DNA from 4 places in the Variovorax sp. 38R genome. Region 1 is predicted to be linked to each of the others. Evidence: predicted binding sites of a transcription regulator. Region 1 holds the regulator's gene; each other region holds the start of a gene.
The links. Region 1 encodes LexA, which represses DNA repair genes until DNA is damaged. Its sites were predicted from a motif close to ACTGTATNNNNATACAGT; they were not measured.
Positions count from the first base shown of each region.

Region 2: recA (recombinase RecA) is a predicted target of LexA. The motif match lies at 5,171-5,188, and genes of this name have one in related genera.
Region 3: IG196_RS09460 (PA0069 family radical SAM protein) is a predicted target of LexA. The motif match lies at 5,841-5,858, and genes of this name have one in related genera.
Region 4: imuA (translesion DNA synthesis-associated protein ImuA) is a predicted target of LexA. The motif match lies at 1,400-1,417, and genes of this name have one in related genera.

Region 1 covers NZ_CP062121.1:3,035,159-3,042,835, forward strand. The annotation lists gene IG196_RS13855 (3-hydroxyacyl-CoA dehydrogenase) at 9-1,529, opposite strand; gene IG196_RS13860 (MFS transporter) at 1,663-2,823, opposite strand; gene IG196_RS13865 (D-2-hydroxyacid dehydrogenase family protein) at 2,828-3,835, opposite strand; gene IG196_RS13870 (hypothetical protein) at 4,003-4,386, opposite strand; gene lexA (transcriptional repressor LexA) at 4,531-5,214, opposite strand; gene IG196_RS13880 (asparaginase) at 5,288-6,274, shown strand; gene adk (adenylate kinase) at 6,304-6,960, opposite strand; gene kdsB (3-deoxy-manno-octulosonate cytidylyltransferase) at 7,097-7,677, opposite strand, start outside.
Region 2 covers NZ_CP062121.1:6,496,270-6,503,946, forward strand. The annotation lists gene IG196_RS30155 (succinate CoA transferase) at 1-451, opposite strand, end outside; gene IG196_RS30160 (bestrophin family protein) at 509-1,459, opposite strand; gene IG196_RS30165 (hypothetical protein) at 1,755-2,489, opposite strand; gene yiaA (inner membrane protein YiaA) at 2,603-3,043, shown strand; gene IG196_RS30175 (SRPBCC family protein) at 3,056-3,496, opposite strand; gene recX (recombination regulator RecX) at 3,465-3,938, opposite strand; gene recA (recombinase RecA) at 3,995-5,107, opposite strand; gene IG196_RS30190 (MarR family winged helix-turn-helix transcriptional regulator) at 5,253-5,738, shown strand; gene IG196_RS30195 (response regulator transcription factor) at 5,803-6,477, shown strand; gene IG196_RS30200 (sensor histidine kinase) at 6,545-7,677, shown strand, end outside.
Region 3 covers NZ_CP062121.1:2,117,094-2,124,770, reverse strand. The annotation lists gene IG196_RS09490 (aromatic ring-hydroxylating dioxygenase subunit alpha) at 1-279, shown strand, start outside; gene IG196_RS09485 (aromatic-ring-hydroxylating dioxygenase subunit beta) at 276-764, shown strand; gene IG196_RS09480 (cysteine hydrolase family protein) at 761-1,354, shown strand; gene IG196_RS09475 (SDR family oxidoreductase) at 1,351-2,136, shown strand; gene IG196_RS09470 (helix-turn-helix domain-containing protein) at 2,144-3,139, opposite strand; gene gnd (decarboxylating NADP(+)-dependent phosphogluconate dehydrogenase) at 3,273-4,694, shown strand; gene IG196_RS09460 (PA0069 family radical SAM protein) at 4,708-5,802, opposite strand; gene IG196_RS09455 (GbsR/MarR family transcriptional regulator) at 5,937-6,530, shown strand; gene IG196_RS09450 (thiol-disulfide oxidoreductase DCC family protein) at 6,600-7,031, shown strand; gene IG196_RS09445 (SAM-dependent methyltransferase) at 7,061-7,677, shown strand, end outside.
Region 4 covers NZ_CP062121.1:2,645,020-2,652,696, forward strand. The annotation lists gene IG196_RS12000 (2-hydroxychromene-2-carboxylate isomerase) at 1-427, opposite strand, end outside; gene IG196_RS12005 (CmcJ/NvfI family oxidoreductase) at 424-1,257, opposite strand; gene imuA (translesion DNA synthesis-associated protein ImuA) at 1,432-2,238, shown strand; gene IG196_RS12015 (Y-family DNA polymerase) at 2,207-3,556, shown strand; gene IG196_RS12020 (error-prone DNA polymerase) at 3,549-6,905, shown strand; gene IG196_RS12025 (hypothetical protein) at 6,984-7,677, shown strand, end outside.

The DNA.
Region 1 (7,677 bases):
TTGTCTGTTTATTCTTCTTCGTGCAGCAGGCTCAGGCCCAGCGCGCCGCGGCGGCGCAGCCACGGGCTCGGGCGATAGCGCGGGTCGCCGTACACCGTCTGCAGGTTGAACAGCACCTCGAGCATGTTGGTCGGCCCGTAGAGGTTGCCCATGGCGAGCGGGCCGCGCGGATAGCCCAGGCCCAGCTGCACGGCGGTCTCGAGGTCGGCCGGCGTGCACACGCGCTGCTGGCACATGTCGGCGGCGATGTTGACGATGGCGCCGACCACGCGCTGCGTGACGAAGCCGCCGCTGTCGCGGATCACGCTCACGGCCTTGCCGTCGCGTGCGAAGAGGGCGTGCGCGGCGTCACGCACGTCGCGGCGGGTGGCCGGGTTGGTGGCGAGCACGCGGCGCTTGGTGGCGGCGTCATCGATCAGCATGTCGATGCCGACGGTGCGCGTGGCGTCCAGCCGCTCGACGGCCGCGACCGTCGTCACGTCGAAGCCCAGCGGCGCGACCAGGATGATCGACTGCGGTGCGGGGGCGCTGCCGCTGTCGATCTGCGCACCCAGCGTGTTCACCAGGCGCAGCAACTCGGCACGGCGCGCGGCACGTGGCGACACCCAGACCGCGGGCGTGCCTTCGACCACGGGTGCGGGCGCTTCGGGCGTCTGCTGCATCACGCCGTTGTCGTAGCGGTAGAAGCCTTCGCCGGTCTTGCGGCCGAGCGCGCCGGCAGCCAGGCGCTGCGCGGTGATCACGCTCGGGCGAAAGCGCGGCTCTTCGAAATACTGGTAGTAGATCGACTCCATCACCGGGTGCGACACGTCGAGTGCCGTCAGGTCGAGCAGCTCGAACGGGCCGAGGCGAAAGCCCGCCTGGTCCTTCAGGATGCGGTCGATGGTGGCGAAGTCGGTCACGCCTTCGCCGACGATGCGCAGCGCCTCGGTGCCGTAGCCGCGGCCCGCGTGGTTGACGATGAAGCCGGGCGTGTCCTGGGCCTGCACGGCGCTGTGGCCCATCTGCGCGGCATAGCCGGCCAGCTGCTGGCAGACCTCGGGCGAGGTCTTGAAGCCCGCCACCACCTCGACCACCTTCATCAGCGGCACGGGGTTGAAGAAGTGAAAGCCCGCAAAGCGCGCGGGGTGCTGCAGGCCGGCCGCGATGGCCGTGACCGACAGCGACGAGGTGTTGGTGACCAGCGTGGCGGTGGGCGCGACCACGTCTTCGAGCTCGCGGAACAGCGTGCGCTTGACCTCGAGGTTCTCGACGACGGCCTCGACCACGAGGTCGCAGCCTGCGAGCGCCTGCATGCCGTCGACCGCCTTCACGCGGGCCACATAGGCGTCGCGCGTGGGGGCGTCGATCTTGCCCTTCTCGTGCAGCTTGTTCCATTGGGCGGCGAGGGCTTCGCGGCCGCGCTCGGCGGCGCCGGCGAAGCTGTCGAGCAGCAGCACTTCGCTGCCGGCCTGGGCGGCGATCTGCGCGATGCCGCGCCCCATGGCGCCGGCGCCGATCACGCCGATTCGGGGGTAGTTCACTGTCATGGGATCAAGGTTCTCATGGGTTGGTGGGTGTCCGGGACGGCCGCGCCGGCGCGGGTGCGCGACGCGGACGGAAGCTCCGATTTTGCAATCTCGCGGGAGGCCCGCGCCCCGGGTGTTACGCGGGGCATCGGAATCAGGCCGGGCGGCGGCTGCGGTCGATGGCGATGCTCAGGCCCATGGCCAGCAGCATCAGCGTGAAACCGACCCGGCTCATCCACTCGGTGGCGTCGTTCGCCAGCAGCCAGCCGCCGAGCGCCGCGCCCAAAGCCTGGCCGATGTAGATGCCCGAGCTGTTGAGCGCCACCGAGCCCGGCGCCAGGGCGGGCGCCAGCCCCACCAGCCGCGCCTGCTGCGAGGAGTTGGTGGCAAAGCAGCCCAGGCCCCAGGGCACGAGCACCACCGCCAGCCATGCCAGCGTGCTGGCCAGCGGCCACAGCAGCAGGCTCAGCGCGATCAGCCCGGTCGTCAGCAGCACCATGCGCCCGGCGCCGACGCGGTCGATGTAGCGGCTCACGACCATGTTGCCCAGCAGGCCGAAGGCGCCGAACAGCGCCCACATCAGGCTCAGCGTGTTGGCATCGGCGCCGAAGCCCTGTTTGAGCAGCGGGCCGAAATAGCTGAACAGCACGAACTGGCCGATGCCCTGCAGCGCCGTGACCGACACGATGCCCATCAGCACCGGGCTGCGCAGCACACGCGACCAGGCCGCAGCCGTGAGCGCGGCGGGACGGATGCCGTTGGGCAGCGTGAGCCAGACCGAGGCGGCGCTCACGACGCTGAGCGCCGCGATGGCCATGAAGGCCATGCGCCAGCCCAGGTGGCCGCCGATCAGCGCGCCGATCGGCAGGCCCAGCACCGAGGCCACCGACCAGCCGAGGAAGACGAAGGTCACTGCGCGTCCGCGCTGCTCGGGCGGCACCAGCATGCCGGCGCAGGCTGCGGCCTGGGGCGTGAAGATGGCGGGCGCGATCACCGTGAGCATGCGCACCGGCAGCAGCGCGCCGAAGCTCGGCATGAGCGCCGCAACCACGTGCCACGCGGCGTACCAGAGCAGCGTGAGGGCGAGCAGCTTGCGGCGGTCCCAGCCGGCGACCGCGGCGGCCAGCAGCGGGGCGCCCAAGCACATCACGAAGGCGGCTGCAGTGATCAGCTGGCCCGCCGTGGCGACCTTGATCGCCAGCGAGACGCTGATTTCATTGAGGGTGCCGGGCACGACCATCACGCCCGTGCCGATCACGAAATTGCCGGCCAGCAGTGCCCAGAGCGCGCCTCGCTGCGGCGCGGGCCGGCTCATGCGTTCACCGCCGGACCTGCAGCGCGCCGGGGTTCACGATGTTCGTGGGGTTGCCCTTGATGAAGCTCACGACGTTGTCGAACGCCTGGCCGAAGTAGCTCTCGTAGCTTTCCTGCTCGACGTAGCCGATGTGCGGCGTGCAGATGCAGTTCTCGAGGCGCAGCAGTGCATGACCTTGCAGCGGCGGTTCGCTCTCGAACACGTCGATGGCCGCCAACCCGGGACGCCCGCGGTTGAGCGCTGCCAGCAAAGCATCGGCCTCCACCAGCTCGGCGCGCGACGTGTTGACGAACAGCGCCGTCGGCTTCATGCGGGAGAGGTCTTCGAGCTTGATGAGGCCCTGCGTGTCCTCGTTGAGCCGCAGATGCACCGACAGCACGTCGGCCGCGGCAAAGAATTCGTGGCGGTTCTGTGCCACCTGGAAGCCGTCGGAGCGCGCCTTGGCGCAGCTGGCTTCGCGGCCCCAGATCACGACCTGCATGCCGAAGGCCTGCCCGTAACGGGCCACCAGCTGGCCGATGCGGCCGTAGCCCCAGATGCACAGCGTCTTGCCCTTGAGCACCGAGCCCATGCCGAAATTCGGCGGCATCGACGCCGACTTGAGGCCCGACTGCTGCCAGGCCCCGTGCTTGAGGTTGCTGATGTACTGCGGCAGGCGGCGCATGGCCGCCATGATCAGCGCCCAGGTGAGTTCGGCGGGTGCCTGCGGCGACCCCGAGCCTTCGGCCACCGCCACACCGCGTTCGGTGCAGGCCGTGACGTCGATGTGGCCGCCGACGCGACCGGTTTGGGAAATCAGCTTGAGCTTGGGCAGCTTCTCGATCAGTTGGCGGGATATCTGGCTGCGCTCGCGGATGAGCACGATGACGTCCGCATCCTTGAGGCGAACCGATAGTTGGCCGATGCCCTTGACCGTGTTGGTGTAGACCTTGGCGGCGTACGCGTCCAGCTTGGCAGCGCACTGCAGCTTGCGCACGGCGTCCTGGTAGTCGTCGAGGATCACAATGTTCATGGCATGCCATTGTGCCTCGCAGCATTGGCAGGTCGCACGTGTGAACGTTTGGATACCCGGTGCCAGATAGCGCCCGGGAGGCCTGTTTCAGGCCGTTGTCGGTGAGTCCGCCGTGCGCATAGGGGATGCGCAGGTCGCGCAGGCACGGCGGCTTCGTTCGCACTTTCTCAGTGCAGGTGGCTGGGGCGGTGCGTGCCGCTGCCGGTTTCTGCAGCTTCCAGTGCGGCGAGTCGTTCGAGTTCGGCGCACACGTCGGCCATGCGGCCGGAAATCACGACCCGGTTGGCGCAGCCGCGCTGCGAGCCTTGCCGATCGATCACGCGGACCACGCGCAGCGGGCGGGTGGGCGTGGCGGCGGCGGACGGTGACGTGGCTGGCGTGGGGTTGCCGGCGGCGCGTGCCGTGCAGGCCGGGCGCACGGCCACATAGCGCAAACCAGCGGCAGCGTCGCTGCTGTCACCGCGTGAGGGGCGGCGGGCGGGCATCCAGCGGGTGGCCAGCGATTGCAGGGGCGACCAGAAGTCGGCGATAGCGAGGAGGGCGATTCCCATGTGAACTCCAAAAAAGTATGAGGTTGAACACAGGCAGGATTTCTTGAATCGGCCGCAACAGGGTGATGGCGACTTCGCGCCATACGCCCGCCACCTGTCGCGGCCGGATGAGGTGCTGCTGCTTGTGGGCAGCAGGCCCGGGACCTACATCAGCATGGTGTTGCGGATGAGGCCGACCGCGAGGCCTTCGATTTCGAAGGGCTCGCCGGGCTGGACGATGATGGTCGGGTAGTCGGGGTTCTCGGCGTGCAGCTCGATCACCTGCTTGTTGCGCTTCAGGCGCTTCACGGTGACTTCTTCGCCGAGGCGCGCCACCACGATCTGACCGTTGCGCGCTTCCTTGGTGGCCTGCACGGCGAGCAGGTCGCCGTCCATGATGCCGGCGTCGCGCATCGACATGCCGCGCACCTTGAGCAGGTAGTCGGGCTGGCGCTGGAACAGCGTGTTCTCGACGTAGTAGGTCTGGTCGACGTGCTCTTGCGCGAGGATGGGCGAACCCGCCGCCACACGGCCGATGAGCGGCAGCGCGAGCTGGGCCATGCCGGGCAGCGAGAGCGAGAACTGGTTGCCCTCGCGGTGGCGCGTTTCGTGGAGCGAGCGCAGCGCATCGCCCTTGAGGCGTATGCCGCGCGAGGTGCCGCTGACGAGTTCGATGACGCCCTTGCGGGCCAGGGCCTGCAGGTGCTCTTCGGCGGCGTTGGCCGACTTGAAGCCCAGCTCGTTGGCGATTTCGGCGCGCGTCGGCGGCGCACCGGTGCGTGCGATGGCGGCCTGGATCAGGTCCAGGATCTGCTGCTGGCGGGCGGTAAGCTTCACTGCGAACTGCATAGTGGTTTCCTTGCGGCACTGGCTAGATATCCAGTACCTGTATTTTTAACCAGTTTTCAAAAGTTGACAAGCCATGACTCATTCCTCTTCGTCCGAGACGCGCCGCGTGGTGGTGCTGGGCACCGGCGGCACCATTGCCGGCAAGGCCGCCAGCAGCGGCGACAACATCGGCTACACCGCGGGGCAGGTGGGGGTGGCGGACCTGCTGGGCGGCATCGAGGCACCGGCCGGCGTGACGCTGGTCGCGGAGCAAGTGGCGCAGCTCGACAGCAAGGACATGGACGCCGACACCTGGCGCCAGCTGGCCGCACGCTGCGCGCACTGGCTGGCGCAGCCCGATGTGGCTGGCATCGTCGTCACGCATGGCACGGACACGCTGGAGGAAACGGCTTTCTTCCTGCACGCCGTGCTGGCGCCGGCCAAGCCGGTGGTGCTGACCTGCGCGATGCGTCCGGCGACGGCCTTGTCGCCCGATGGTCCGCAGAACGTGCGCGATGCGCTCGTGGTGGCTTCGACGCCGGGTGCCAAGGGTGTGACGGTGGTGTGCGCGGGCACGGTCCACAGCGGCCTCGATGTGCAGAAGGTGCACACCTATCGTCTCGATGCCTTCGCGTCGGGCGATGCCGGGCCGGTCGGCTATGTGGAAGAGGGCGAGGTGCGGCGCGTTCGTGCGTGGCCGCAGGGGGCGTCGGCCGACGCTGCACGGTTGGATGCGGTGTCGAAGCCGTGGCCTCGTGTCGAGATCGTCATGAGCCATGCCGGCGCGAGCGGCGCGATCGTCGAGGCGTTGCTGCTTCCGTCGGCTGAACCCTTGCGCGGGCTGGTCGTGGCCGCGACCGGCAACGGCACCGTGCACCATGCACTGGAAGCCGCAGCGCTGAAGGCGCAGGACGCCGGCGTGGCGGTGCTGCGCGCCACGCGCTGCACGAACGGACGCATCCTCCCGAAGCCCGGTGACGGGCTGCGGGATGCGGGCGCACTCACGCCGGTGAAGGCGCGGGTCGCGCTGGCGCTGGAACTCTTGGGAGTGGCCGCCCTGCCAGAGTTGGAAGGCGGCTAGGAGCGGCTGACGGGGCAGCCGCTGCTGAATCAGCTGTTCAGTGCGGCCAGGGCGCGCTGCGTGATCTCGTCGACCGTGCCCACGCCCTGGATGGCGCGGTACTTCGGTGCGGCGGCCGGATCGGCTTTGGCCCAGGCCGAGTAGTAGTCGACCAGCGGACGGGTCTGCTGGCTGTAGACGTCGAGCCGCTTGCGCACGGTCTCTTCCTTGTCGTCTTCGCGCTGGATCAACTCTTCACCGGTCACGTCGTCCTTGCCTTCCACCTTCGGCGGATTGAACTTGACGTGGTAGGTGCGGCCCGATGCCGGGTGCGAGCGGCGACCGCTCATGCGTTCGATGATGTCGCCGAAGGGCACATCGATCTCGAGCACGTAGTCGAGTTTGACGCCGGCCGCCTTCATGGCGTCGGCCTGCGGAATGGTGCGCGGGAAGCCGTCGAACAGGAAGCCGTCGTTGCAGTCGGGCTGCGCGATGCGTTCCTTCACGAGGTTGATGATCAGGTCGTCGCTGACCAGTGCACCCGAGTCCATGATCGTCTTGGCCTGCAGCCCGAGGGGGGTGCCTGCCTTGACCGCGGCGCGCAACATGTCGCCGGTCGAGATTTGGGGAATGCCGTATTTCTGGCAGATGAAGGTCGCTTGCGTGCCTTTGCCTGCCCCGGGCGCGCCCAGCAAAATAAGTCTCATGGTGTCCTCGGAAGGTTCTTAGATTTTGTGTCGCGCCCCATGCGCACCCTCAGGCGCGCCGAGGCGGAATTGCGTCGAGGATAGCATGCGTGCCCGTGACAAATTGCCGCCGTTTCCCTCGGAAGCGGCGGGCAGTTCACGCGGACGAGCCGGCCGCGAAGACCGCGCGCACGCGCGCCAGGTCTTCGGGCGTGTCGATCCCGGGGCCCGGTGCGACATCGCTCACATGCACCGCGATGCGGTGCCCATGCCACAGCGCGCGCAGCTGCTCGAGCGCTTCGGTGGCTTCGACAGGCGCAGGCGACAGCAATGGAAATTGACGCACGAAGCCCGCGCGATAGCCGTAGATGCCGATGTGGCGCAACGGTGCCGGGCTCGGCAGCACTGAGGGCGCGGCGCCGCCTGAAGAACCGTCACGCCACCAGGGGATCGGCGCGCGGCTGAAGTAGAGCGCATGGCCCTGAGCATCCAGCACGGCCTTCACGACGTTCGGGTTCATGAAGTCGGCCAGCGAATCGATCGCGTGGACGGCGGTGCTCATTGCGGCTTGCGGATGGGCGGCGAGTGTGGCGGCCACGGCGTCGATGAGTGCGGGGTCGATCAGCGGTTCGTCGCCCTGCACGTTGACGACGATCGCGTCGCCGTCGAGCCCGAGTTGCTCGCAGGCTTCGGCCAAGCGATCGGTGCCGCTGGCGTGGTCCTGCCGGGTCAGCAGGG
Region 2 (7,677 bases), 3.4 Mb from region 1:
TGTTGCCGATCGAGGTGCTCGGCACGAGAGCGCCGGTCTCGGTGATGGCCACGGCCTCGATGATCGCGATGTCGATCGGCGGGATCTGCCGCGTGCGCAGCATCTCGACCGTTTCCGACAAGTGGTGGTCGATGAACATCACCTCGCCGCGGTTGATCGCCTGGCGCAGCACGGTGTCGACCTGGAACGGCATGCGGCGGCTGATGGCGCCGGCCTCGGTGAGCTGGCGGTCCACGTCGCCGCCGAGCGAGGCGCCGGTCATCAGCGTGATCTTCATCGGCTCGCGGCGCGCGCGGGCGGCGAGCGCCAGCGGCACGGCCTTGGCGTCGCCGGCGCGCGTGAACCCGCTCATGCCGACCACCATGCCGTCGCGAATCCATTCGGCGGCGGCTTCGGCGGTGGTGATCCTGCTGCGCAGGGCGGGCAGGCGGATGCGGTCTTCGTGCGACATGGAGGGAAAGCGTCTTTCTTTCGGGAAGGGGGAGGCCAGCACCGCGCGCGGCGGGTGTCAGCGCAGGAAGTAATCGACCGGCAGCATCGGCGCCGGCGCCGGGGCGCCCACCGACTGACACAGGTCGATCTCGAGCGTGCGGCACAGCGCCTCGAGCGGCAGGTCGTTCGACTCCGTGCCGAAGGGCTCCTCGATCTCGTCGCCGAGCGCGTCGAGGCCGAAGAAGGTGTAGGCCACGATCAGCACCACCACCGGCGTCATGAACCCGACCGAGTCCACCAGCCCGAAGGGCAGCAGGTAGCAATACAGGTACGCCGTGCGGTGCAGCAGCAGCGTGTATGAAAAGGGAATCGGCGTGCTGAGGATGCGCTCGCACGACGCGGCCGCACCGCTCAGCGCCGACAGCGTGCCGTCGACGCCCGCCGCCAGCGCCGGGTCGATGCGCCGCGCGCGCAGCGCTTCGCGCAGGTCGGCGCCCATGTGCATCAGCAGCGCATGCGGCCGGCTGGCGACCTGCGTCAGGCCCTGCCATTCCGCTTCGCGCAGGAAGGGCCGGGTGTCGGCGGCAGCATCGGTGCCGCGCAGCTGGTGACGCAGCGCATGGGCGAAGGCCGCGGCGCGCAAGGTCATGCGCACGCGCAGGTCGTCCAGGCGGCGGACGGTGTCGGCGCCGGCGTTCACCGGCACATCGCCGTCGATGAGGCTCTGGCATTGGCGCGCCAGGTTGCGCGAACGCAGGATCACCTCGCCCCAGAGCTTGCGCGCTTCCCAGAAACGGTCGTAGGCCGCGGTGTTGCGAAAGCCCAGGAAGATCGCCAGCGGCAGGCCGAGCAGCGCGAAGGGCACGGTGCCGAGCGGAATCTTGATCGAGCCGAAGCGCCCGTGCAGCACCGTGACGACGATGGCCACGATCACATTGAGCGTGAGCGCCGCCGCGATGCGCGGCAGGACGGAGCCCCGCCAGGACAGAAACAGCTTGAGCCCGGACGGGCGTTTCCGGACGATCATGAAAGCGAGGAGAAGGGCGAGCAGGGAGGCATGGATGCCGCGCACACCGCAAGGCCCGCGCGGGCGCTGATTGTCGCCGGGGCGTCAGCGCGGGGGCGGCTGGGCGCCCTAAGACCGAGGAAGACGGTCGGGCTCAGAAGGTGTGAATGAATCCGGCGTGGCCGAGCAGCCCGCCCAGACGCGCCCCATCAAGGCGCAAAGCGCAGCCATAGCTTGGGCTATGGCGAGCATTTGCAACGCAGAGGGGGCGCGTCTGGGTGGGATGAGCGGGCATGGCGGGTTCGTTCGCACCTTCTCAACGCACGAGCCACAGCCCCACGCCCAACAAGACCGCCTGCACGGCCAGCGCGATGAAGAAGGGCTTGCGCGAGGGCGTCGACATGTCCTGCAGCACCTCGTGGATGCGGCGCGTGAGCAGGGCGCGCAGCGCGGGGTCTTGCGTGGCGCCTTCGCCCGTCGCCGGTGCGGTGGCACCCTGGGCCGCACGCTCTTGCTGCCACTCGGCCAGCATGTCGCTCAGGGGCAGGCGGGCCAGCACGAAGCCGACCACGGTGCGCACGGCCCGGCCTTCACCGAGCACCGGCGCGAGTTGCTGGCACAGCGCGTCGGGCGACAGCCAGTCGGCCACGCGCTGCAGGCCGCCGTGCGTGCGCGGCATGGCTTCGATGCGGCCTGCAATCGCGTCGCCGAGCCGCTGCGACACGGCCTCGCCGCGCGCCACGACCAGGTGCTGCATCGCGCGGGCGCGGCCCTGCTGCACACCGAGCAGAAAGTACACGCCGACGAACAGCGCCAGCAGCACGGCCACCAGCAGCGGCGGCGACGTGATCAGGGCCACGATGGCGCCGAAACCACCGGCCCGCGCGGCCGGGTTGCCGGGCCCTTGCAGCTGGCTCAGGTAATAGAAGAACACGCCGCCGCCAAGGAACAGGCCGATCAGCGCGCCCTTGATGGCCGAGCCGGCGAAGGCGAAGCCGGCCTTGGCGCCGGTGCGAACGAGAGACTGCGGACGAGCGGGTTGTGACGACATGAACGGTTCCTCCGGTTTTTTGGAAAGCCGCCTCCTGGGAGGCCGGTCGCTGGCGATCATGCCACCGCCTTCCCGCACCATAATCGCGCCACACAACAACGAGGAGGATCGCCATGGGAACCGTCAGATTTCAGAAACCGACCGCTGCATTCGTCGCCGCCTCCTGGGCCGCGTTGATCGTCGGTGCCATCGTCTACCTGGTCGGGCTGTGGAATGCCGCGATGCAGCTCAACGAGAAGGGCTACTACTTCACCATCCTGATGTACGGCCTGTTCTCCGCGGTGTCGCTGCAAAAGACAGTGCGCGACCGGCTCGAGGGCATCTCGGTCACGGGCATCTACTTCGGCCTGTGCTGGGTCTCGTTGCTGCTGTCGGTCGGCCTGCTGGCCGTGGGCCTGTTCAACGCCTCACTGGCCGCGAGCGAAAAAGGCTTCTACGCCATGGCCTTCCTGCTGAGCCTGTTCGGCGCGGTGGCGGTGCAGAAGAACGTGCGCGACATCGCCTCGTACAAGGCCGAGAACCCGCTGGCCGACGACGTCGCCGCCGCGGAGTAAGCCAGGCCCGGCTCAGCCCGCCTCGAGCAGGCGGCGCAGGGCCTGCAGGTCGCGCGCGATCCATTCGGCATCGCGCGCAAAGGCCGCATCGTCCATGTGCGGCTGGCGCAGCAGCGTGAACTGCAGCTCGCACACACCCGGCGCCACGCCGATCACGCGAAACGGCAAATAGACCTCGGGCACGCCTTCGGGCGCCACCCAGTGGTCGAGCACGCCGAACTCATTGGGTGCCGCAAAGCGCATGCGGGCCTCGCCGCTTTCGGGCGTGCGCACGATCCAGTGGTCGCCGTGCGGCACCAGCGCGCTTTTCGAGAGGCCGCTGGCCCAATCGGGCAGCCGCTTCGGGTCGGACGCGAGCGCATAGGCGTCGCGCCATTCGCAGCTCACGCGCTGCGTGATGACGCGAGAGGGCGCGCCGCCTTCATTCGTCGGGGTTGTCGTCGCTTGTGTCATCGAAGTCACTCCTGAGCACCTTGGACACGACAGCGCCCGAGAAACCGCGCGCCATCAGGAATCGCATCTGCTTCGCGCGCGCTTTGGCATCGGCCGGCGGCGCATCGAAGCGGCGGCGCCACAGGGCCGTGGCGCGCGCGACTTCCGTTTCCTGCAAACCGGCCACCGCCTCGGCGATGGCTTCAGGCGCGATGCCCTTGGCCTGCAGTTCCTGCTTCACGCGCAAGGCGCCCGAGCGGGCCGCGCGCTGGTTCAGCACCGAGGCCACGACACGCGGCTCGCTGATGAAATCCTTGGCGGCCAACTCGTCGAGTGCCTTTGCCAGCGTGCCAGGCTCTTCCTCGTGCTTGGCCAGCTTGCGCTCCAGCTCCGCGCGCGAATGCTCGCGCTGGCTCAGGAGGCGCAGGGCGCGGCCTTTGAGGGAGGGGGCGCTGAAAGCCATGCGGGGGTGGGTCGCTCACGCGGCCCACGCAACACGCGAAGGCCGCCTTGTCGAACTTACTCCGCTGCCGCCTTGTCGGCCTTCGAAGCCTTGGCGGGCTTCTCGGCCTTCTCGGGTTCGCTGCCGGCATCGGCTGCGAGCAGCGGAATGCCCAGCGACTCGCGCACCTTGTTCTCGATCTCGCGCGACAGGTCGGGGTTCTCGCGCAGGAACTCGCGGGCGTTGTCGCGGCCCTGGCCGATCTTCTCGCCGTTGTAGGCGTACCAGGCGCCCGACTTGTCGATGATCTTGGCCGTGACGCCCATGTCGATGATCTCGCCCTCGCGGCTGATGCCTTCGCCGAACAGGATGTCGAACTCGGCCGTCTTGAACGGCGGGCTCACCTTGTTCTTCACCACCTTCACCTTGGTTTCGTTGCCGATGGCTTCGTCGCCCTTCTTGATGGTGCCGATGCGGCGGATGTCCAGGCGCACCGAGGCGTAGAACTTCAGCGCATTGCCGCCGGTGGTGGTTTCGGGCGAACCGAACATCACGCCGATCTTCATGCGGATCTGGTTGATGAAGATGACCATGCAGTTGGTCTTCTTGATCGTGGCCGTGAGCTTGCGCAGCGCCTGGCTCATCAGGCGGGCCTGCAGGCCGGGCAGCGAGTCGCCCATTTCGCCTTCGATTTCGGCCTTGGGCGTGAGCGCGGCGACCGAGTCGATGACGATCAGGTCGACGGCGCCCGAGCGCACCAGCGAATCGACGATTTCGAGCGCTTGTTCGCCGGTGTCGGGCTGGCTGATCAGCAGGTCGGACAGGTTCACGCCGAGCTTCTGGGCGTACTGCACGTCGAGCGCGTGCTCGGCATCGACGAAGGCGCAGGTACCGGCCTGCTTCTGCATGGAGGCGATGACCTGCAGCGTGAGCGTGGTCTTGCCCGAGGATTCCGGGCCGTAGATTTCGATGACGCGGCCGCGCGGCAGGCCGCCGACGCCCAGGGCGATGTCCAGGCCCAGCGAGCCGGTGGAGACCACCTGGATGTCTTCGAGCGCCTCGCCTTCGCCGAGCCGCATGATCGTGCCCTTGCCGAACTGCTTTTCGATCTGGGCCAGTGCGGCCTGGAGGGCCTTGGCCTTTTCACTGTTGGCGACCGAGATGCTTGTGCCCTTGACGACTGCGTCCATGTGGAAATCTCCTTGAATATCAACGGTTTGTGTCGGGTGTCATCCATCTGCTTTTAATCACAGGCTGGATGCTTGAACAGTAGTGTAGGGGCTCATTGCGCTTTGCAAGCCCACTTTAAAGTCAGTTTGCCTTACCATCTGGCACATGTCCGACCCCGCCTTTCCAACCGATCCCGACGCCTGGCGGCAGACCCACCTGGGCCGCCTGCTGGGCCATGCGATGCGCCGCTTCGACGAGCGCGTGCTGGCGCTGATGGCGCACGACATCGAGGTGCCGCTGGCGCTGTCGAACCTCGCGGCGCGCGCGCAGGTGAGTGCGGCCCACATCCACATCACGCGGCACCTGGCGCGCGAGGGCTCGCGCCTGACCGAGCTGGCCGAGCGCGCCGGCATGACCAAGCAGGCCATGGGCACGCTGGTCGACCAGTGCGAGGCCTGGGGGCTGGTCACGCGGGGGCCCGACCCGCTCGATGCGCGCGCGCGGCGCGTGCTGTTCACGGCCGACGGGCTGGCCTGGCTCGATGCCTTCCGCCGCGCCGTCACGCAGGCCGAGCGCGAGTTCCGCGCCAGCGTGGGCGACGAGATTGCCACCGTGGTAACCATCGGACTCGAAGCCTATACGGCGGGCTAGACTTCGCCCATGGGACAACGCGCGCCGAGGGGCGCCGACACTGACTGAGCCGGAGGTGGCGCACATGCGGATACTGATTGCCGAAGACGACCAGGTGCTGGCCGATGCCTTGCTGCGCAGCCTGCGCACCTCGGGCGCGGCGGTCGATCATGTGGCCAACGGCTCGCAGGCCGACACCGCGCTCATGACCCACAGCGAGTTCGACCTGCTGATCCTCGACCTCGGGCTGCCCAGCCTGCACGGCATCGAGATCCTGAAGCGGCTGCGCGCCCGCGGCTCGCAGCTGCCCGTGCTGGTGCTCACCGCGGCCGACAGCGTGGAAGAGCGCGTGAAGGGCCTGGACCACGGCGCCGACGACTACATGGCCAAGCCCTTCAGCCTGCAGGAGCTCGAGGCGCGCGTGCGCGCCCTCACGCGGCGCGGCATGGGCGCCACCAGCAACGCGATCCGCCACGGCCCGCTGGTCTACGACCAGGCCGGCCGCGTGGCGACCATCGACGGCAAGATGATCGAGCTGTCGGCGCGCGAACTGGGCCTGCTCGAAGTGCTGCTGCAGCGCGCCGGCCGGCTGGTCAGCAAGGACCAGCTGGTGGACCGGCTGTGCGAATGGGGCGAAGAGGTGAGCATCAACGCCATCGAGGTCTACATCCACCGCCTGCGCAAGAAGATCGAAAAGGGACCGATACGCATCGCGACGGTGCGCGGGCTGGGCTACTGCCTCGAGAAGATTCCTTCCTGATGCGCCAGACCCCGCGGGCCACCGGCACGCAGCGCCGCGCCGTGCATCCAAAGGCCGGGAGACCGGCTTGAAGCTCTTCCAGCGCGCCCAGCGCTCCCTGTTCGGCGAAATCCTCGACTGGATGCTCACGCCGCTGCTGCTGCTCGTGCCGGTGAGCATCGGCGTGACGTGGCTGGTGGCGCAGGGCATCGCCAACGCGCCCTACGACCGCGCGCTGGAGCACAACGTGAAGGTGCTGGCCGAGCTGGTCACGGTGAAGCAGGGGCAGACACACTTCGTGCTGTCGCAATCGGCGCGCGAGATCCTGCGTGCCGACGACGCAGGCCACATCTACTACCAGCTGCTCGATGGCCACGGCACGCTGCTGCACGGCGAGCGCGACCTGCCGCAGCCCAACGTGGACGACCCGCCCGGCACCAACGTGGTCCTGCTGCACAACAGCACGGTGCATGGCCAGCCGGTGCGCGTGGCCTCGCTGTGGATTCCCAGCGGCAGCGAAGAGGTGCCGCCCTCGCTGCTGCAGCTGGCCGAGACGCGCGAGAAGCAGGCGGTGCTCGCCACCGAGATCATCAAGGGCGTGCTGCTGCCGCAGTTCGCGATCCTGCCGCTGGCGGTGCTGCTGATCTGGCTGGCGCTGGTGCGCGGCATCAAGCCGCTGTCGGTGGTCGAGGCGCGCATCCGCGAGCGCCGCCCCGGCGACCTGAGCCCGCTCGACGAGTCCTCAGTGCCGCTCGAAGTGGTGCCGCTGGTGTCGTCAGTGAACGAGCTGCTCGACAAGCTCAACGACTCGATCTTCACGCAGAAGCGCTTCCTGGCCGACGCCGCCCACCAGCTCAAGACGCCGCTTGCGGGCCTGCGCATGCAGGCCGACCTGGCGCAGCGCGAAGGCGCGAATGCCGACGAGCTCAAGCAGTCGCTCAAGCAGATCGGCCGCGCCAGCGTGCGCGCCACGCACACCGTGAACCAGCTGCTGTCGCTGGCGCGCGCCGAGGGCACCAGCGCCATGACGCACTGCCAGCCCTGCGACCTCGCGCGGCTGACCATCGAGGTGGTGCGCGAGGCCGTGCCGCGCGCGATCGAAAAGCGCATCGACCTCGGCTACGACGGTGCCCAGGCCGGCGCGCCCGGCGTGATGGTCGACGGCAACCCGACGCTGCTCAAGGAGCTGGTGCGCAACCTGGTCGACAACGCGCTCAACTA
Region 3 (7,677 bases), 920 kb from region 1:
GGGGCGCCCGAGGCCACCTTCCAGCGCACGCTCAAGTACACCAACATCGTCAACGCGCCCTCGTCGAACGTGATGTCCGACGACCTGGAGGCCTACAACCGCGTGCAGGAAGGCCTGGGCTCCGACGGCGGCGACTGGGTCAGCATGCACCGCGCCGCGGGGCGCGACCAGCCGCTGCCGGGCGGGCGCGCGTCCAACGGCAACAGCGAGATGCCCTCGCGCAACATGTTCGCGGCGTGGGCCGGGTACATGGGCGTGCAAACCGGGAGCGCCGAATGAATTTCCGCGACTGGAACGAACAGCAGGACCTCACGCAGTTCCTGCACCACGAGGCGCGCCTGCTCGACGAGCACCGCTGGGACGAATGGCAGAAGCTCTTCACGCCCGACGGCCTGTACTGGGTGCCGCTGGTGCACGGCCAGGTCGACCACCTCAACCATGCGTCGCTGTTCTGCGAGGACGCGCTGCTGCGCTCGATGCGCGCACGGCGGCTCGAGCAGGCGCGTGCCTATTCGCAGCAGCCGCCCACGCGCACCGTGCACGTGCTGGGCAACATCGCACTCGAATCACGCGACGACGACGCAATCTGCACCGTGCGCTCGACCTTCCTGCTGCTGGAGTGGCGCAAGACCGAACAGCGCACCTTCGGCGGCAGCGTGCTGCACACGCTGCGCCGCGCCGACGACGGCTGGCGCATCCAGACCAAGCGCATCGACCTCGTCAACTGCGACGCACCGCACGAAGCCCTGCAGGTGTTCCTGTGAAGGCCGCGCTGCTGGCGATGCACTACCAGAACGACGTGCTGCACGTCGACGGCAAGGTACGCGTGGGCGTGGCCGCCGACGACCCCGCGCGCCCACGCCTCATCGCCTCGGCCGCACGGCTCATCGCCGGTGCGCGCGCCAACGGCGTGCCGGTGATCTTCGTGCGCATCGCCTTCGCGCCCGACTACGCGGACTGCCTGCGCAACTGCACGCTGTTCCGGCGCGTGGCCGAGAGCGGCGCGGTGCAGGAAGGCAGCTGGGGCGCCGGGTTCTACGACGAACTCGCGCCGCTGCCGGGCGAGGCCGTCGTCACCCACAAGCGCAACAACCCCTTCTGGGCCAGCGGGCTCGAAGAGGCGGTGCGTGCCACCGGTGCCAGCCGCCTGTACGTGGCCGGCATCGCGACCAACCACGTGGTCGAGCACGGCGCGCGCCATGCGAGCGACCTGGGCTACGACGTGGCGGTGGTCGCCGACGCCTGCAGCACCGCGCAGGCGCACCTGCAGGCGGCGAGCCTCGAAACCCTGGCGATGCTCGCGGACGTGGTGCACGTGGACGATGCCGTCGCGGAGATGGGAGGCCGCGCATGACCCCGCTGCAAGGCAAGGTCGCGATCGTGACGGGCGCCGCCGCGCTGCTGGGCAGTGCCATCGTGCGCGCCTTCGTGCAGGCCGGCGCGCGCGTGGTGACGGTCGATATCGACACGTCGCGCGGAGAAGCGCTGGCGGCCGATGTGGGCGCGGGCTGCCGCTTCGTCGCCTGCGACATCGCATCGGACGATGCGCTCGATGCGCTCGTGGCCGGCACGCTGCGCACCGAGGGCCGCATCGATTGCCTCATCAACAACGCCGTGGTCTACGGCGACGCAGGGTTGAATGCCGCGCGTGCCGACTGGCTGGCCGCGCTGAACGTCAACCTCGTTTCCGGCGCGATGCTGGTGCAGAAGACCGCCGACGCGCTGGCCGCGCACGGCGGCGCCATCGTGAACATGGGCAGCGTCGGCGGCAAGTTCGGCGCGGCGGGTCGGGCGCTGTACCCGGCGGCCAAGGCCGCCATCCTGCAGCTCACGCGCAACCAGGCCGCCACGCTGGCGCCGCGGGGCGTGCGGGTGAACTCGGTGTCGCCGGGCTGGACCTGGTCGGACGCGCTCTCGCGCATGACGAACGGCGACCGTGCACGCGCTGACCGCGTCGGCGCGCCGATGCACCCGCTGGGCCGCGTGGGCGACGGCGACGACGTGGCGCAGGTGGTGCTGTTCCTGTGCTCGGACGCGGCGCGCTTCGTCACCGGTGCGGACATTCCGGTCGATGGCGGCTTCTCGATGCTGGGGCCGGACCAGGGGCGGTCGGCGCGGGACTGGTTCGAGGCGTAGCAGCCGTTCAGCCGCGTGACTGCCGCAGCGCGCCCGGCGTGCCGCCCAGATGGCGGCGGCACAGGCGCACGAAGTGCGAGGCATCGGCCAAGCCGACGCGCAGGCCGATCTGCGCCACGCTCAAGCGGTCGAAGCGCGCATCGGCCAGCATGCGTTGCGCCACCTGCATGCGGCAGGCGGCCAGCGCGTTCGCGAAGGTGGTCGCGCCCTCGCCCTCGCCCGCTTGCGCGAGGCAGCGGTGCAGGCTGCGCTCCGAGATGCCGAGCCCCTGCGCCACGGCCGCGGCCGTGAGTCCCGGCTCTGCATGGCGCTCGCGCGTGGCGTCGAGCACGCGCTGGCGCAAGGCGGCGCGGCCACACGCGTCGGGCACCGCCACGCCGTCCGCCGAGCCGAGCGCCAGTGCCAGCAACCCGCCGAGCTGGTCGGCCAGCAACGCCGCCGGCAGTGGTGGCCGCAGGGCCACTTCGGGCGACAGTGCCCGGGCAAAGGCGCTGAGCGCCGCGCCCCAGCCGCTGTGGCCGTCGATGCGGCGCGCCACGTGGTCGCCGGCATCGGGCAGCCACGACTCGACCCACGCGGTCGGCAGCTCGATCGACACCGTGTCGGCCGACTGCTGCAAGTGAAAGGCATAGCAGCGCCGCGAATCGACCAGCACCGCGTCGCCGGGCAGCAGGCGCGCCGAGCGTTCTTCCTGCACCGCGACCCAGGGCGAGTCGGCCTTGCACAGCAGGTAGTAGTAGTTCTGACGGCTGTGGGCGATGGCGCGGCGCGTGCGGTAGACGTCTTGGGCGCTGCCGCGCACGCGGTTCACGTGCAGTGGCCCGAGCGGCGCGGATTCGAGCGAGGCGCCGAAGCCGCCGCTCACCGGGCTGCGCACGTCCATCTCGAGAAAGCCCTCGCAGACCGCGCCGATCCAGTAGTCCAGCCGCTGCGGCGGCGGCACCGCATCGGTCGACCAGGTGTGGATGGCGGCAGCGGCTGCGGGCACGGCGGCAGAAGTCATCCCGCCAACATAGCCAGCCCCGACCCGTTTGCCAAGCGGGTATAGACGCCCTCCGACGCCGCGCCGCACAGGTGCCCGGCACAATGACCGGCTACTTTTTTCCAACCGCACACGCACGAAGGGCCCGGCACACATGAGCAAGCAAAGCGATTTCGGATTGATCGGCCTGGCCGTGATGGGACAGAACCTGGTGCTGAACGTGGAAAGCCGCGGCTTCCAGGTCAGCGTCTACAACCGCACCGAGGCCACCACCGAGGCCTTCATTGCCGCCAACCCCGGCAAGAAGCTGGTGGGCGCCAAGACGCTCGAAGAATTCGTTCAAAGCCTGGCCAAGCCCCGCAAGATCCAGATCATGGTGAAGGCCGGTGCGCCGGTCGACCAGGTGATCGAACAGCTCATCCCCCTGCTCGACAAAGACGACATCGTCATCGACGGCGGCAACAGCCTGTACACCGACACCGAGCGCCGCGACGCCTACCTCGCGAGCAAGGGCCTGCGCTTCATCGGCGCGGGCGTGTCGGGCGGCGAGGAAGGCGCGCGCAAGGGGCCGTCGATCATGCCCGGCGGGCCGCTCTCGACCTGGGAGGTGATGAAGCCGATCTTCGAGAGCATCGCGGCCAAGGTGGACGGCGAGCCCTGCGTCATTCACATCGGCCCGGGCGGCGCGGGCCACTACGTGAAGATGGTGCACAACGGCATCGAGTACGGCGACATGCAGCTGATCTGCGAGGCCTACAGCCTGTTCAAGGCCGCCGGCTTCACGACCGACGAGATGGCCGCGATCTTCAACGAGTGGAACGAGGGCGAGCTGCAGAGCTACCTGATCCAGATCACCGCCAAGGCGCTCGAACAGAAAGACCCGGAAACCGGCCAGCCGGTGGTCGACCTCATCCTGGACAAGGCCGGCCAGAAAGGCACGGGCCAGTGGACGCTGCTGAACGCGGCCGAGAACGCGGTGGTCATCAGCACCATCAACGCCGCGGTCGAGGCGCGCGTGCTGTCGTCGCAGAAGAAGGCGCGCGTGGCGGCCAGCCAGCTGCTGCATGGGCCAGTGCCCGCGCTGTCGCTGGAGAAGCAGGCGCTGGTGGCCAAGGTGCACGACGCGCTCTATGCCTCGAAGGTGATCAGCTACACGCAGGGCTTCGACCTCATCCAGACGATGGGCGAGAAGAAAGGCTGGAAGCTCGACCTCGCGGGCATCGCGTCGATCTGGCGCGGCGGCTGCATCATCCGCGCGCGCTTCTTGAATCGCATCACCGACGCCTTCCGCACCGACCCGGCGCTGGACAACCTGATGCTCGACCCGTTCTTTCAAGACCTGCTGAACCGCACGCAGCAGAACTGGCGCGAGGTGGTGGCGCTGGCAGTGAGCAACGGCATTCCGGTGCCGGCCTTCAGCGCGTCGCTGGCCTACTACGACAGCTACCGCACGGCACGCCTGAGCGCGAACCTGCTGCAGGCGCAGCGCGACTTCTTCGGGGCGCACACGTACGAGCGGGTCGACAAACCCGAAGGCCAGTTCTTCCATACCGACTGGCCCGAGGTCATCGAGTAAGCGGCGTCCGGGCTCAGAACAGATTGCCCTGCCCTTGCGCGCCCGGCGGCCGGAAGGCCGAGGTGTCGAGCGCAATCCGCTCGCGATTGAAGCCCAGCCGGTTCGTCGCCTTCTGAAAGCGCTGATGAATCAGGTCGGCCCACAGGCCTGAGCCTTTCATGCGCGTCGCGAAGTCGGCGTCGTAGTCCTTGCCGCCGCGCATCTCGTGGATGCGCGCCATGACGCGATCGGCGCGCTGCGGGTAGTGCAGCTCGAGCCATTCCTTGAACAGCGGCGCCACCTCCCACGGCAGCCGCACCACGGTGTAGAAGGCGCTGCGCGCGCCGGCCTCCCAGGCGGCTTCGAGCACCTGCTCCATGTCTTCGGTGATGAACGGAATCTGCGGCGCCAGGCTCACGCCCACCGGCACGCCGGCCTCGGCCAGCGTGCGGATGGTGCGCAGCCGACGGTGCGGCGCAGCGGCGCGCGGCTCGAGCTTGCGCGCCAGCTCGCCGTCGAGCGTGGTGATCGTCACGTACACGGCCGCGAGCCGGTCGGCCGCCATCGGCGCGATCAGGTCGAGGTCGCGCTCCACGGCGCTCGACTTGGTGACGAGCGCGAACGGATGTCGCACTTCACTCAGCAGTTCGATCACGCCGCGCGTGAGCCGCAGCTCGCGCTCGATGGGCTGGTAGCAGTCGGTGGCGGTGCCGATGGCAAGGTTGCTGGGGCGGTAGCTCTTGCGGCCGAGTTCGGCGCGCAGCACCTCGACGAGGTTGCGCTTGGCGATGAGCTTGGTCTCGAAGTCGAGGCCGGGCGAGAGGTTCAGGTAGCTGTGCGTGGGCCGCGCAAAGCAGTAGATGCAGCCGTGCTCGCAGCCGCGGTACGGGTTGAGCGAACGGTCGAAAGGAATGTCGGGCGACTCGTTGCTGCTGAGCACCGACTTCACGTCTTCGAAGCGCACCTCGGTGGCCAGCGGCAGCAGCCCGGCGGCCTCAGCCTCGCCCTCTTCGAGCGTGCCCCAGCCGTCGTCGAAGGCGTCGCGCTCGTCTTTGGAGAACCGGTGCGCGAGCCGCGTGGCCGCGCCACGGCCCTTGATGATGTGGATGGGAACCTGGGCGGCGGGCATGGCGAGTCCTTGGAAGGAGGCAGGAAACAAGTCGAACAACTGTTTATTCATACAGTATTTCACTTTTAATCCTGCCGTGCAGTATTTTTTGTTTCTGTCTTGACAGAAATTCAGGAATTCCTAAACTCGACGCCATGGAACTCACCGACATTCAACGCAAGTTCGTCCTGCACTGGGGCGAGATGGGCTCCATGTGGGGCGTGAACCGCACGGTCTCGCAGATCCACGCCCTGCTGTTCGCCCATGGCAAGCCGATGCACGCCGAAGAGCTGTCGGAAACGCTGGGCGTGGCCCGCTCCAACGTCAGCAACAGCCTGAAGGAGTTGCAGGCCTGGAACCTCGTGCGCGTCACCCACACGCTGGGCGACCGGCGCGACTACTTCGAGACCAGCGTCGACGTGTGGGAACTGTTCCGCACCGTGGTGCGCGAGCGCAAGGAGCGCGAGTTCGACCCCACCATCCGCGTGCTGCGCGAGATCGTTTCCAGCCCCGATTTCCAGAAGGAGCCGCCCGATGCGCAAGACCGCATCCGCTCCACCATGGACCTCATGACCAAGCTCGCCACCTGGGCCGACGAGATGCTGCGGCTGTCGCCCGGCACGCTCGACAAGGTGCTCACGCTCGGCGCCAGCGTGCAGAAGTTCGTGCGCGGCGACAGCGCACCGCCACCGCCCCCAGACAAGGGCGACGACCCCGACGCGCACCACGCCAGCCTGCCGATGATCTGAGAAAGGCCGCGTCCTTTTTTTTGCCTTCTTATTTCTGTTTTGACTGAAATATCGAGAACCAAGAACGCCATGACCCGCTTCGCTCCCGCCACCTACCCGCTCACCGTCTATTTCGACGCCACCTGCCCGCTGTGCACGGCCGAGATGAGCGCCATGCAGGCGCGCGACAGCGCCGGTCGGCTGCACCTGGTCGACTGCTCGCCCACCGGTTTCGCGGACGGCCCGGCGCCGCGCGAGGCGCTGATGCGTTCGCTGCACGCGGTCGATGCCGCAGGCCGTCTGCGCGTGGGCGTCGACGCCATCCGCGCCTGCCGCGCCGCGGTGGGCTTGCCGGCCGGCGGCGCCGTGCTCGACCTGCCGGTGATCGGCCGGCTGGCCGACCGCGCCTACGCGGTGCTGGCCCGCAACCGCTACCGGCTGCCGCGCTGGCTGGTGCTGCGGCTCGCGGGGCACGGCGCGATCGCGCCAACCACCTGCGCCGACGACCACTGCAAGCTCTGAAAAAACTCACATCGCCTGAAGGAGTTTCGATGCCCGACGTCTTCCAGCCCGACTTCCGCCTCCCCGGCACCGCACGGCCTGCGCCGCCCGCGGTCGAAGGCCACGTGAGCCGCGAGGACACGCAGGACTATTTCACCGAGGTCGCCGACGACTATCGCGCCTGGAGCCCGAGCTACAACATGCACTTCGGCTTCTGGCGCCTGGGCCTGAACCCGCTGCGGCGCGAAGGCATGCTGATCGAGATGAACCGCACCGTCGGGCGGGCACTGCGGCTCGACAAGGCCACCACCGGCCCGCGTTGCGTGCTCGACCTCGGCTGCGGCGCCGGCGCCACCTCGCGCACGCTGGTCGGCGACGACCCTGCGCTGCATGCGGTCACCGTGACCAACGTGCCGGTGCAGAACGGCATCGCCGCGCGGCTCGACGCGCGGGCCGGCGTGGCCGATCGCGTCGCGCACGTCGAAGCCGACTACACCCGCACCGGCCTGCCCGCCGCCCAGGCCGATGGCGCCTGGGCGCTCGAAAGCGCCTGCTACGCCGAAGGCACCGCCAAGGCCGACTTCGTGCGCGAGTCCGCCCGGCTGCTCAAGCCCGGCGCGCGGCTGGTGGTGGTCGACGGCTTCCTGCTGCGCCACCAGCCGGGCCG
Region 4 (7,677 bases), 390 kb from region 1:
GGCCGAGCGCGGCCAGCAGGTCGCGCATGGCCTGCGGCGAATCGATGTCGCGGTCTTCGGCGAAGTTCATGGCCATCGTGCGCCGGCAGAACTCGCCCATCCAGGGCTGCGTCGCGCCCACGAGCGCGATGCGAAGCGGCAGCACGGCCGCCCTCGGAAACTGCGTGGGCTGCCGCCACGGCAGGCCGTACCTGCGGCACTGGCGGGCCATGTCCTTCCACGTGTAGTCGCCTTTTTCCTTCTGCAGCACGAAGGGCGACGAGGCCCACCCGAAGGACCGGAAGATCGGCCCGAGCAGAAAGGGCTGCCAGCGGATGCGCACCTGGTAGCGGGCCGCTTCGCTCTCGATGCGCATCGCGCTCAGGTAGCTGTAGTTGCTGCCGAAATCGAACCAGAAGTCCAGCACGGGGAGGGCGCGCGGCGTCATTCGAACACCACCAGGCAACGGGCCTCGATGCTCTCGCGAAGCGGCGCGTCGGCGGGCGCATCGGGGTGGTCGAAGGCCGCGTGCGGCGTGAAGCGCGAGACGCCGCCCAGCTGCGAGTCGTACTGCTTGAAGACCAGCGCCTCGTGCCGGTCCATCGCCGAAAAGTAAGACCAGCGGTGCGCGGGCGAATGCGTGGCCAGGTAGATCTCGCCGGTGCGGCGCGGATAGCGGACCTCGGCATTCACCAGGTCCTTCGCCATCACCGAGCGCGCGTCGCAGACCGCCAGCGGCGTGTCGAGCACCGGTCCCTTGATCGAGCGCCAGATGTTGACGATGCAATAGCGCCGCACGGCCGCCGCTTCGTCGGGGTCGGTCAGCACCATGCCGAGCCGGCGGCGGCCGGAGTCTTCGGTGTAGTCGTTGTGGATGCGGCCATTGGCGGCGGCCTTGCCGTTGGTGGCGCGGCGGCCGAAGCTCAGCGCGGTGCGGTCGGCCTCGCGCTGGCGCACCAGGTGATCGAACACATGGGCCCGCGTGCCGCCCGTGACCGCGAGCGCCAGTTCGGCGACCTCGCGGTGGTAGATGGCGATGACCTCGGCGTCGTCGAGGAAATCGGAGACGGCCGTGGGCGCATCGCGCAGCACGAAGCCTTCGCGCTCGATGTCGGGCGGCGTCGCGGCTCTGCGGGCATCCGCGATCGGCATGGGACGCAGCTCGTAGCTGCCGCTTTCCCAGGGCGTGCCGGGCGGCGGTGCAAAGGTGTAGCTGAAGGGGCGCTGCGCGGAAGGCTGCAGGTAGTTCAGGCCGGCGGTGACGGTGGGGTGGTTCATGCGGGGCTCCTGGGTGTGAGGGGCATTGGAGCGAAAGCGCGGCGCCGGCTCAAACGACTTCTGCGCGCCTTGGCATGAGCCGAAGGAATATGAAAAAGCGTGCCGGGAAGAAAGACTTCTTCCTTCTTGCGGGCCACGAAATACTGTATAAAAATACAGTTAACAGTTGCAATCATGGGCCTCCCTTTCCTCGACTCCTTTTCCACCGCCGCGGGCCGCGGCGTCTGGCATGCCGACGAACTCGGCCTGGCGGACGCGCAGGTCGTCGCGACCGGGCACGCCGCGCTCGACGCGGAGTTGCCGGGCGGCGGCTGGCCGGTCGGGGCGATGACGGAGCTGTTGCAACGTGCGCCCGAAGCCCACGTCTGGCGGCTGCTGCTTCCCGCGCTGGCACAGGCGGTGGAAGCGCGCGGCGGGCCGGTCGTGCTGATCGGCGCGCCTTACGAGCCCTGCGGGCCGTCGCTCGCGGCGCAGGGGCTGCCGGTGGAGGCGCTGATGTGGGTCAAGAGCGATGCGCCGGCCGCGCGGCTGTGGGCCTGCGAGCAGGCGCTGCGCTGCGCGGACGTGGCGGCCGTGCTGGCGTGGTTGCCGCAGGCGCGGGTGGGCGAATTGCGGCGGCTGCAGCTGGCGGCCGCGCAGCACGACGTGATGCTCTTCGTGTGCCGGCCCGAGTCGGCTGCGCAGGGGGCTTCGCCCGCGCGGCTGCGCATTCAGGTGGAAAGCTGCGCGGCGGATTCATCGCAGATCGAACTGCACCTCCTCAAGCGCCGCGGTCCGCCGCTGGCTGCGCCGGTGATGCTGCCGGCGCGCAACGAGCGCATGACCGCATTGCTGGCTGCCGCCCGGTTGCGCCGCAAGCTGCGTCTGCAGCAGCGGGGCACGGTACCGGTCGGCGATACGGCAACGTCCGCGACCGTGGTGCGCATCGACGCGTGGAAAGGAGGCCCCCATGCACTGGATCGCATTGCGGTGGTCGCTTGACGCCGACGCGCCCGACGCACCGCAGCTGCCCACGCCCGAAGCGCTGGGTTGGTGGGCGCTGGAATACACGCCGCACGTCGCCTGGCAGGACGAGGCGCTCATGCTCGAAGTCTCGGCTTGCGAGCGCCTCTGGGGTGGCCGGCTCCAGCTGATGCGTCAGCTGGTCTCCGTCAATCCCGCGCCTGACGTGCGCATGCTCGGCGCACAAGGCGCCACGAGCCTGATCGCGCTCGCGCGGCTGCGCCTGTTCGAGCGCAACGAAGACCGCCCCAAGGACATGCCCGCTGGCCTGCCGCTGGACACGTTGACCGCCGCCCGCCCGCACCTCGACCTGCTCGCGCGCCTGGGCTGCCGCACCTGGGGCGAGGTGGCGGCCTTGCCGCGCGGCGGCCTCACGCGGCGCTTCGGCACCGAACTGCGCGCGGCGCTCGACGCCGCCTGGGGCCTGCGCCCGGAGGGCCACGACTGGCTCACGCTGCCCGATGTGTTCGAACAGAAGCTGGAGCTGCCCGCGCTCGCCGAGACCGCGCCCGAACTCATGTGGTCGGCCAACCGTTTGCTCTCGGCGCTGCAGATCTGGCTGCGTGCCCGCCAGCGCGGCGCCCGCGCGCTTGAACTGCAGTGGACGCTCGACCTCAAGCGCTTCAACGGCGTGAACCTGCCGCCGCACCAGCAGCTCACCGTGCGCACGGCCGAGCCCACGCAGGACATGGCGCACCTGCGCCGCCTGCTGTCGGAAAAGCTCGCCCTCACCACGCTCGCCGCGCCCGTGAGCTGGCTCAAGCTGCGCACGCTCGAAACCGATCCGTGGGCCGGCGCCAGCACCAGCTTTCTGCCCGAAGACAACCGCAAGGGCGACAAGCTGCACGAGATGGTCGAGCGCCTGAGCGTGCGGCTCGGCGCGCACCAGGTGGTGGTGCCTTGCGCCGAGGCCGACCACCGGCCCGAGCGCAAGCAGGCATGGCGGCCCGCGCTGCAAAAAGAGAAGGCCGTGCCCGACAAGGTCCGCAAGGAGGCGAAGGCCGCAGCCTCGCAGCCCGATGCGGTCTACCCGCCCTGGCTGCTGCCCGAACCCTTGTTGCTCGAGATGGACGGCGAGCGCCCCTGCTACTGCGGCCCGCTGAGCAGGCTGATCGGCCCGCAGCGCATCGAGGCCGGCTGGTGGGGCGGCAAGGAAGACGGCGGCCAGCCGGCGATGCGCGACTACTACGTGGCGGAAAGCCCCGAAGCCGGGCTGGTGTGGATCTTTCGCGAGCGGCCCTCGGCGCGGTTTTCTTCGGGCGAGGTGCGCTGGTACCTGCAGGGGTTCTATGCCTGACCTGAGCCACAAGGAAGAGCGCAAGCGCCAGCCGGCCAAGGTGCATGCGCTGCCGGTGCCGTTGCGCAAGAGCACCGTGGCGAAGTTGCCGGACTACGCCGAGCTGCACTGCCTCACGAACTTCAGCTTCCAGCGCGGTGCGTCGACGCCCGAGGACGTGGTCGCGCGCGCGTACCAGCTGGGGTATGCGGCGCTGGCGATCACCGACGAGTGCTCCGTGGCCGGCATCGTGCGCGCGTACGTCTGCCGGCGCGACATGGAACACACGCTCGACGACTACGAACGTGAGCATCCCGACGAACCATCGATTCCGCGCAACCTCGATTTCCGCCTGCTGTTCGGCAGCGAGTTCCGCTTCGAGCGCTTCAAGCTCGTGGTGATCGCGAACGACACCGAGGGCTGGGGCAACCTCTGCGAGTTCATCACCGCCGCGCGCAACACCGAGCTGCCCAAGGGCGAGTACCGCGTGAGCTGGGAGGACAGCGACGTGGCCTCGCTGCAGGACTGCCAGGTGCTCTTCGTGCCGCAGCGCAACCCGGGCGGCGCGATGGATGCCGCCACGCTGCACGAAGACCTCCTGGCCGCCAAGGCGCTGTACGCGGGCAACCTCTGGCTGGCGGTGGAAATGCTCAACGAACTCGACGACGACCTGTGGTTCGTCACGCTGATGCAGGCGAGCGAGCAGACCGGCGTGCCGCTCGTGGCGGCCGGCGACGTGCACATGCATGTGCGTGCCTGCAAGCCGCTGCACGACGTGCTGACGGCGGTGCGCGAAGGCAAGACCGTCGCCGCGTGCGGCTTTGCGCTGCAGTCGAACGCGGAGCGGCATCTGCGGCAGCGGGTGCGACTGGCCGAGATCTATCTGCCCGCCATGCTGGCGAACACGCTGGTGGTGGCGCAGCGGTGCAGGTTCGATCCGGCGGTGATCCGAGAGAACTACAAATACCCGCTCGAAACCGTGGGCAGCAGCGAGACGCCCGTGCAGACGCTGGTGCGCAAGACCTGGGAAGGTGCCGCCAGGCGCTATCCGAACGGAATTCCGCAGAAGGTGCGTGCGCAGGTGGAGAAGGAGCTCGAACTGATCGTCGAGCTCAAGTACGAGATGTTTTTCCTCACGGTGGAAGACATCGTGAACTTCGCGCGTTCGCAGGACATCCTTTGCCAGGGACGCGGGTCCTCGGCCAATTCGGCGGTGTGTTTCTGTCTGGGCATCACCGCGATCGATCCTGACAAAGGCACCTTGCTGTTCGAGCGATTTCTCAGCCGGCACCGCAACGAACCGCCCGACATCGATGTGGATTTCGAGCACCAGCGGCGTGAAGACGTCATTCAGTACATCTACAAGAAATACGGCCGCGAACGCGCCGCCATCGCCGCCGTCGTCATCTGCTATCGCTCGCGCAGTGCGCTGCGCGACGTGGGCAAGGCGCTCGACATCGACGAGCGGCTGATCGACGAATTCGCCAAGGACCACTATTGGTTCGACGACACCGTGCTCGGCGAGCAGCTGTTCCAGGCGGCCGCGCGCATCGGCGTGAAGGAAGACGAACTCAAGCTCGTGCAGTGGATCGAGATGACGCAGCGGCTCAAGGGTTTTCCGCGCCATTTGAGCCAGCACGTCGGCGGCTTCGTGCTCACGCACACCAAGCTCACGCGGCTGGTGCCGGTCGAGAAGGCGTCGATGGTGAACCGCTCCGTCATTCAGTGGGAAAAAGACGACCTCGAAGCCATGGGCATGCTCAAGGTCGACGTGCTCGCGCTCGGCATGCTCAGCGCCATCCGCCGCGGGCTCGACCACATGAACCGCTGGCGAGGCTCGATGGTGCAGATGCACCACATCCCCAACGACGACCCCAAAGTGTTCGACATGATCTGCGACGCCGACACCATCGGCGTGTTCCAGATCGAGAGCCGGGCACAGATGTCGATGCTGCCGCGACTGAAGCCGCGTACTTATGAAGACCTGGTGATCGAGGTCGCGATCGTGCGGCCGGGACCTATCCAGGGCGGCATGGTGCATCCGTATCTCAAGCAGCGCGAGCGGGTGGCAAAGAAGCTGCCAATCATTTATGAGGATGACGAACTTCGCCCCGCACTCGAACGCACGCTCGGCATTCCGATCTTCCAGGAGCAGGTGATGCAGATCGCGATGATCGCGGCCAAGTTCACGGCCGACGAGGCCGACCAACTGCGCCGCGCGATGGCGGCATGGAAGCGCAAGGGCGGTCTCGGGAAGTTTCACGACAAGCTCGTCAAAGGCATGACCGGAAACGGCTACAAGGAGGCCTTCGCCGAAGCCATCTTCAAGCAGATCATGGGCTTCGGCGACTATGGCTTCCCCGAAAGCCACGCTGCGAGTTTCGCGCTGCTGGTCACCATCAGCAGCTGGCTCAAGAATTACGAGCCCGCCTGCTTCCTCGCCGCACTGCTCGACTCGCAGCCGATGGGCTTCTACAGCCCATCGCAGCTGGTGCAGGACGCACGCCGCCATGGTGTCGAGGTGCGGCCGGTCGATGTCACCTGCAGCGACCTGGACACCACGCTCGAACCCCGTGCGCCCGATGCGCCGCGCATGCCGGCGGGCACCGACACGCGCTACGCCGAGCGCCTGGGCAACGACCACCAGCCCGCCGTGCGGCTGGGCCTGAACCGGATCTCGGGGCTCGGCAAGGACGGCGCCGAGCGCCTGCTGAAAGCCCGCGCGCAAGCGCCTTTCACCAGCACCGAAGACCTGGCCCTGCGCGCCGAACTCGACGGCAAGGACATGGCGGCGCTCGCTGCGGGCGATGCGCTGATGTCGCTCTCGGGCCATCGCCGCCAGCAGGTGTGGGACGCCACAGCGCAGCATCGGTCGTCAGCCCTGCTCAAGGGCGTGCCGATCCACGAGCAGGCCTTGCTGCTGCCCGCCGCGCCCGAGGGCGAGGAAATCGTCGGCGACTACGCGGCGCTCGGCCTCACGCTGCGGCGCCATCCGCTCGCGCTGCTGCGCCCGCGCCTGGCGCGCATGAACCTCATGAGCGCAGTCGAACTGCGCGCCGCGCGCAGCGGCCAGACCGTGCGCGCCTGCGGCATCGTCAAGGGCCGGCAGCGGCCCGGCACCGCCAACGGCACCATCTTCGTCACGCTGGAAGACGAGACCGGCAACGTCAACGTGATCGTCTGGAACCACGTCATCGAAGCCTGGCGCGAGCCGCTGCTCAAGTCGCACCTGCTCGCGGTGCAGGGCACCTGGCAGCGCGACGACGACAGCGGCGGCAAGGTGCAGCACCTGATCGCCACCGGCTTCAAGGACCTCACGCCGCTCCTGGGCCGGCTGGCGCAGAGCAACACCAGCCGCGACTTCCACTGACGCCGCCCGATCCGGCGAATGCAACCGATCGTTCCATGCCTCGCGCCGACCCTCACTTTTCGCTAACCTGTTCCTCCCATGTCCGCACTCGCCGCATTCGCTCCTGCCGATGACGTGGTCGCCACGCCGATCGGCCCGCCGCCGCCCGCGCCCGATGTGCCGGTGCCCATGCCGCCACCACCGCCGCCCGGGCTGCCGCCCGAGGGCGATCCGCCGCCGGCGCTGCCGCCCGTGACGGACCCCGGCTTTCCTCCGCCGGTGACAGACCCGCCACCTCTGCAGACGGCCGTGCCTTTCGGTAAGTTGCATGCACGGCGCCTGCGCGAGATCTACCGCTCGGCCGGCTGGCCCTGCTGCGACCCCATCGAGGTCGAACTGCTCGCGGGCGGCTTCCTGGAACGTGTGCGCAGCGACCTCGGCCACGAGACGCTGCGCGTGACCGACGCCGGCATTGCGCGCATCGCCACCACGCTCACGGTCAACCGCGCGGCGCTGTCGCCGCACGAGGCGCTGGTGGAGCGCGTGGCGCGCGAGATGACGCGCGGTGGCCGCATCGCCTGGCGCGGCCTCGGCCTGCGCGCCCGCCTGCCGCCGCTCGAAGAAGGCGGCAAGCCGCGCTGGTGCATGGCGCGGCCCGACGTGTTCTCGATCCGCAACACCAGCGTCGAGGCCTACGCGCACCCGATCGTGCACGAGGTGAAGGTCAGCCGCGCCGACTTGCTGGGCGACCTGCGCAAGCCCGACAAGCGCGCGGCTTATCTCGACCTGGGCG